Chelatococcus sp. YT9: one gene and its partner. The protein of the gene in region 1 interacts with the protein of each later gene in a pairwise test. Links are inferred from orthologs where the notes say so. Each region holds a gene or a part of one and is shown on either strand. Other genes may lie near its edges. The genes, in order: nusG and rho.

Region 1 (3,108 bases):
AGACCGCATCCGCAAAAGCCTTGATGTTCTCGATCAGCTTGCCTTCGTCGAAGGAAGCCTTGCCGATCCCGGCGTGGACAATGCCGGCCTTCTCGACGCGGAACTCAACGGCGCCGCCCTTGGCAGCCGCAACCGCGGCCTTGACGTCCATCGTCACCGTGCCGACCTTCGGGTTCGGCATCAGGCCACGCGGGCCAAGCACCTTACCGAGGCGACCGACGAGCGGCATCAGATCCGGAGTCGCGATGCAGCGATCGAAGTTGATCGTGCCGCCCTGAACGATTTCAAGCAGATCCTCGGCGCCGACGATGTCCGCACCGGCGGCCTTGGCTTCGTCAGCCTTGGCGCCGCGCGCGAACACGGCGACGCGGACCGTACGGCCCGAACCGTTGGGCAAGTTGCAGACGCCGCGGACCATCTGGTCGGCGTGACGAGGATCGACGCCGAGGTTCATGGCCACTTCGATGGTCTCATCGAACTTGGCCTTGGCGCGCTCCTTCACCATCTTCACGGCCTCTTCGAGGCCATAGAGCTTCACGCGGTCGACGCCTTCGCGAAGAGCGGTAATGCGCTTTGCTGGTTTTGCCATGATCGACCTCCTCAGCCCTGGACCTCAAGGCCCATCGAACGGGCCGAGCCTTCGATCATCGCGACAGCCGCATCGACGGAGTCGCAGTTCAGGTCGACCATCTTCTTCGTGGCGATGTCACGCAGTTGGTCGCGGGTGACCTTGCCAGCATAGCCGCCCTTGCCGGGGGTCTTCGACGCGCTCGTGATACCGGCAGCCTTCTTTAGGAAGTAGCTGACCGGCGGCTGCTTCATCTCGAAGGTGAAAGAGCGGTCCTGGTATGCGGTGATGATCACCGGAATCGGGGTGCCCTTTTCCATCTGCGCAGTCTTCGCGTTGAAGGCCTTGCAGAATTCCATGATGTTGAGGCCGCGCTGACCGAGCGCCGGACCGATCGGCGGCGACGGGTTGGCCGCGCCTGCCGGAACCTGAAGCTTCACGTAGCCCGTGATCTTCTTTGCCATGATGGCTGCTCCCATGGGACGACGCCGCGGATGCCAATCCGTGCGCCGGGGATGACAGATCGCGGTGCGGCCCTTCTGTTCCGGCTGGCGACCGGCGGACCTTCCGCGGACGAACCGGCGATGAAATCCGCCGGCTTTCTGGAGCTTAGCGCTCCAACGACGAAGGGCGGCCAGCATGCCGGCCACCCTTTGTGAAAGCTCTTTATCAAGACGCGCGACGCGAGGCAAGCCTCAGGGATTGCGCTCTGCCCCGAACAATCAGACCTTCTCGACCTGACCGTATTCGAGATCGACCGGGGTCGCACGACCGAAGATGGACACGGCAACCTTGAGCCGGGCACGGGCCTCGTCCACTTCCTCGACGATGCCATTGAAAGAGGCAAACGGCCCGTCCGCGACGCGAACCTGCTCGCCCACCTCGAAGCTGACGGAGGGCTTCGGACGATCGACGCCTTCGGCAACCTGTCCCTTGATCCGCTCCGCCTCGCGGTCCGGAATCGGCAGCGGCTTGGATTTGTCCGCACCGAGAAAGCCGGTGACTTTCGGGGTGTTCTTGATGAGGTGATAGACCTCGTCAGTGAGGTCGCATTTCACCAGGACATAGCCGGGAAAAAACTTGCGCTCGGTATCGACCTTGCGCCCGCGGCGAACCTCGACGACCTTTTCGGTCGGGACGAGGATCTCGTCGAACTTGTCCTCGAGGCCACGCTGCACGGCCTGATCGCGCAGGGATTGCGCCACCTTGTTCTCGAAATTCGAGTAAGCGTGGACGATATACCAGCGTTTGGGAGCGGATGAGAGGCTGCTCAGGCTGGGAGAAGACATCGCGAAGCTCCTAGCGACCGATACCGAGGATCAGCGTCACGCCGAAGCGGATGATCTGGTCGGCGAGAAGGAAAAACAGGCTCGCGACGATGACCATGACGAACACCATAGCCGTCGTGACGAGCGTCTCCTTGCGGGTTGGCCACGTGACCTTGGAGGTCTCGTTACCGACCTGCTGAATGAACTCGACCGGATTCGTCTTCGCCATATTGTCTCACCATAGCCGTCGCGCAGTGCTGATTTGGCATCACAACGATGAACCCGCAAGGGCCCTTGGCGTCGGGGGCCTGTTGCAATACCAGTCTCGATCAGCGCAACTTGCAAAAACTGCAGTCAGGAATTGATAGTCGACCGTCGAGGATCCGCTGGCAGGAGTGGAGGGACTCGAACCCCCAACCCCCGGTTTTGGAGACCGGTGCTCTAGCCAGTTGAGCTACACTCCTAGCGGACGCCTGCGGAAGCAGGCCGACCATGGCGCCCACTCAAGCCAAAGCCAAGCTCGAGATGGAATCGCCACGCCATTCCTATACATCACTCGCGCGACATGGCGATAGGCGAATGATGGGAATATTCACCGCCGCGCCCAGCTTACGGCGCGGCAGCCGTGCGACGCAGGCGAACACGCGTTTTCATCGCGCGTTCGCCTGGTGTTGCTGGTGTCTTACTCGATGATGGAGGCGACCACGCCGGCGCCAACCGTGCGGCCACCTTCGCGGATCGCGAAGCGAAGCTTCTCTTCCATGGCGATCGGAACGATCAGCACGACTTCCATCGTCACGTTGTCCCCAGGCATCACCATCTCGGTGCCTTCCGGCAACGTCACGACACCCGTCACGTCCGTCGTCCGGAAGTAGAACTGCGGACGATAGTTCGTGAAGAACGGCGTGTGGCGACCACCCTCTTCCTTCGTCAGGATGTAGGCTTCCGCCTTGAACTTCGTGTGCGGCTTCACCGAACCCGGCTTGCACAGCACCTGCCCGCGCTCAACGTCCTCGCGCTTCGTGCCGCGCAGCAGCGCCCCGATGTTGTCGCCCGCCTGACCCTGGTCAAGGAGCTTGCGGAACATCTCCACGCCCGTAACCGTCGTCTTGACCGTCGCCTTCAGGCCGACGATCTCGATTTCCTCGCCGACCTTCACGATCCCGCGCTCAACGCGGCCCGTCACAACCGTGCCACGACCCGAGATCGAGAACACGTCCTCGACCGGCATCAGGAACGGCAGGTCAACCGGACGCTCCGGCTGCGGAATAT
Region 2 (3,112 bases), 1.4 Mb from region 1 along the record:
CCAAGGCCCTGATTATCGGCTTTCCGAAGGGGAGTGGCCGCTTTTACCCGCTGTTCGCTGCAGAAAGCTGTGTCGACGCGGTGGGCCTGGACCAAGGAGTGGCGTTGGACCGCGCGCGTGACGTTCAGGCTATCCGCCCGGTACAGGGCAACCTCGACCCCGGGGTTCTGCTCTCAGGTGGGGATGCCCTCGATCATGCGATCGACGCGATCCTTGGTGCCTTCCGCGGGCGTCCTCATGTCTTCAATCTCGGCCATGGCATTCTGCCGCAGACGCCGATTCCGCATGTGGAAAGGCTCGTCAAGCGGGTGCGTGACGGGTTAGGCTGATCCTCATGTACGAATGGATCAAAGCCTTCCACGTTATCTCTGTCATCGCCTGGATGGCGGGTATGCTCTATTTGCCGCGCCTTTTCGTCTACCACGCGGATTCGCCGGTCGGTTCCGAGAGGTCGGAGACCTTCAAGGTCATGGAGCGCCGCCTCTTGAAGGCGATCATCAATCCCGCAATGGGCGCGACGTGGATATCCGGTCTCTACATAGCCTATAGCGGAGGCTGGTTTTCATCGGGCTGGCTTCACGGGAAGCTTCTTCTGGTTCTTTTTCTGTCTGGCATTCACGGTTTTTTTGCTGGCGAACAGCGCAGGCTAGCGGGCGACATCCGCAAGCGCACGGCGCGATTCTATCGTATTGTGAACGAGATACCGACTGTTCTGATGATCGGTATTGTGATCCTCGTCGTGGTCAAACCTTTTTGAAGCCGTGATACCGGGGCTTGAGAGCCTCTTCAAAAACGGATATGGAAATCCCATCCTTCCTTGAAACAGGTTGGCGGATGGCGTGGATCCCTGCCACGCGACGCCTCTCCCCGGTAGCTCGTTAATCCCTAGCCGCTGCCCTTCTACCTGTTAGTTCCCCTTCTTTCCGTGGCCGGCCTTCCCCAGGCACGCCCCTTACATTTTGAGAGAGTCTCCATGCGGGAGATCAAGCTTCAGGACCTCAAGTCCAAGACGCCGACCGAGCTTTTGACTTCAGCCGAGGAGCTCGAAGTCGAGAACGCCAGCATCATGCGCAAACAGGAATTGATGTTTGCGATTTTGAAGCAGCTTGCTGCGCGTGAAATTGAGATCATCGGCGAGGGCGTCGTCGAGGTGCTTCAGGACGGATTCGGATTTCTCCGGTCGTCCGATTCCAACTATCTGCCGGGCCCGGATGACATTTACATCTCTCCGTCGCAGATCCGCCGCTTTGGACTCAGGACCGGCGACACCGTCGAAGGACCTATTCGTGGTCCCAAGGAAGGCGAGCGCTATTTCGCGCTGCTCAAGGTCAACACGATCAATTTCGAGGATCCGGAGAAGATCCGGCACAAGGTTCACTTCGACAACCTGACGCCGCTCTATCCCGATGAAAGGTTGCGCCTGGAGATCGAGGATCCGACGAAGAAGGACTACTCGGCGCGAATCATCGACATTGTCTCTCCGATCGGTAAAGGCCAGCGCGCCCTCATCGTGGCGCCGCCACGTACCGGCAAGACGGTGCTTCTGCAGAATATCGCCCAGTCAATCACCACGAATCATCCCGAGTGCTACCTCATCGTTCTGCTCATCGATGAGCGCCCTGAGGAAGTCACCGACATGCAGCGCTCCGTGAAGGGCGAGGTCATTTCCTCGACCTTTGACGAGCCGGCTGCGCGCCACGTGCAGGTTGCGGAAATGGTGATCGAGAAGGCCAAGCGCCTGGTCGAGCATGGCCGCGATGTGGTCATCCTGCTCGACTCGATCACTCGCCTTGGCCGCGCCTACAACACCGTCGTGCCCTCTTCCGGCAAGGTGTTGACCGGCGGTGTGGACGCAAACGCGCTCCAACGGCCCAAGCGCTTCTTCGGCGCGGCTCGCAATATCGAAGAAGGGGGTTCGTTGACGATCATCGCGACAGCCCTCATCGACACCGGAAGCCGCATGGATGAAGTGATCTTCGAGGAGTTCAAGGGCACCGGCAACTCGGAGATCATTCTCGACCGTAAGGTTTCCGACAAGCGGGTCTTCCCGGCGCTGGATATCACCCGGTCCGGCACGCGCAAGGAGGAGCTGCTCACGCCGGCCGATATCCTCAAGAAGACCTACGTGCTCCGGCGGATTCTCAATCCGATGGGCACGGTCGACGCCATCGAGTTCCTGCTCGACAAGCTGCGGCAGACCAAGTCCAACGGCGAGTTCTTCGATTCCATGAATACCTGACGATTGAAGGACTACAGGTAGGACCGCCGCTTCGCTCGGTTGCCTCTATCTCTTCTCTCTATAAGCCGCCGGCTCTGCTCCGGCGGCTTTTCTTTTGCGCTGACAGCCCGCAATCCCTCGTCGAGAAAGCCAGTGGCCGTCTTCGGCTAGCCAGGCTCGGCAATTGCAACGTCTCTTCGGGGACCTCGGTCTATCTCGAAACGGGGCAAAGACGCAGTCAAAGCGGGATTTCTGGCATGGTTATCAATCTGACACCAACGAGCGGTGTGTCGTTTCGGGACTACCTGACGCTCGGAAGTTCCTATTCCGTCGCTTATGGGTATGGCGGCAATGACACGATCGAAGGCAAGGCGCGCGGCGGTCTCAACCTCGCCATGGGCGGCAAGGGTGAGGATGGCTACATCGTCAACGGCGATATGGTCATCTCGGACAGCGGCGGGCATGACTATGTGACGATGCTGGGCATCTCGTGGTCATCACCCACGAGCCACATCGCGACGATCGATAATCGCCATCTGGTTCTTTGGGACACCGCGAGCGACACGTCGGTCATCGTGCTCGACTGGCTCGATCCAGGGCGGCAGGTGGAGCTCTATCATTTCAATGACGTGAGCTTGAGTTGGGGCGAAATCGCCTACTATCTCCCGGGCAAGGAGAGCTTCATTGGCGACATACCATGGGAAGGGTTGGGCGGCCTTGGTCTGACCGGGTTTCTGTCCAACGACGCCAACGACACCATCAACTTCCATCGGGAGCAGGAAGCCTTCGGCTCCAATAAGGCCGATGCGGAGGCTGTTGGCCGCCTCTACGAGGCCGGGCTTGGCCGTAAAGCGGACATTGCGGGTCTGAACTTCTGGTATGACGTGCAGGTGA

What was found.
Region 2: the proteins of nusG (region 1) and rho interact in binary tests that used the Escherichia coli proteins (3 or more experiments, as listed by UniProt). The link is inferred for Chelatococcus sp. YT9 from one-to-one orthologs.

The regions. Positions count from the first base shown.
Region 1 is NZ_JAHBRW010000001.1:2,837,399-2,840,506, reverse strand. What follows is about bases 75-2,863. They hold nusG (transcription termination/antitermination protein NusG), read right to left. Parts: upstream 1,858-2,863; coding sequence 1,291-1,857; downstream 75-1,290. Other genes in these bases: tuf (elongation factor Tu), read right to left, coding at 2,519-2,863; secE (preprotein translocase subunit SecE), read right to left, coding at 1,868-2,065; rplK (50S ribosomal protein L11), read right to left, coding at 601-1,032; rplA (50S ribosomal protein L1), read right to left, coding at 75-589. Outside these bases: more of rplA, read right to left, coding at 1-74; more of tuf, read right to left, coding at 2,864-3,108. UniProt on the Escherichia coli protein: Part of the processive rRNA transcription and antitermination complex (rrnTAC). The complex forms an RNA-chaperone ring around the RNA exit tunnel of RNA polymerase (RNAP).
Region 2 is NZ_JAHBRW010000001.1:1,476,627-1,479,738, reverse strand. Bases 314-3,106 are described here. They hold rho (transcription termination factor Rho), read left to right. Parts: upstream 314-973; coding sequence 974-2,239; downstream 2,240-3,106. Other genes in these bases: KIO76_RS06655 (DUF4214 domain-containing protein), read left to right, coding at 2,476-3,106; hemJ (protoporphyrinogen oxidase HemJ), read left to right, coding at 335-757; hemE (uroporphyrinogen decarboxylase), read left to right, coding at 314-329. Also shown: more of hemE, read left to right, coding at 1-313; more of KIO76_RS06655, read left to right, coding at 3,107-3,112. UniProt on the Escherichia coli protein: Facilitates transcription termination by a mechanism that involves Rho binding to the nascent RNA, activation of Rho's RNA-dependent ATPase activity, and release of the mRNA from the DNA template.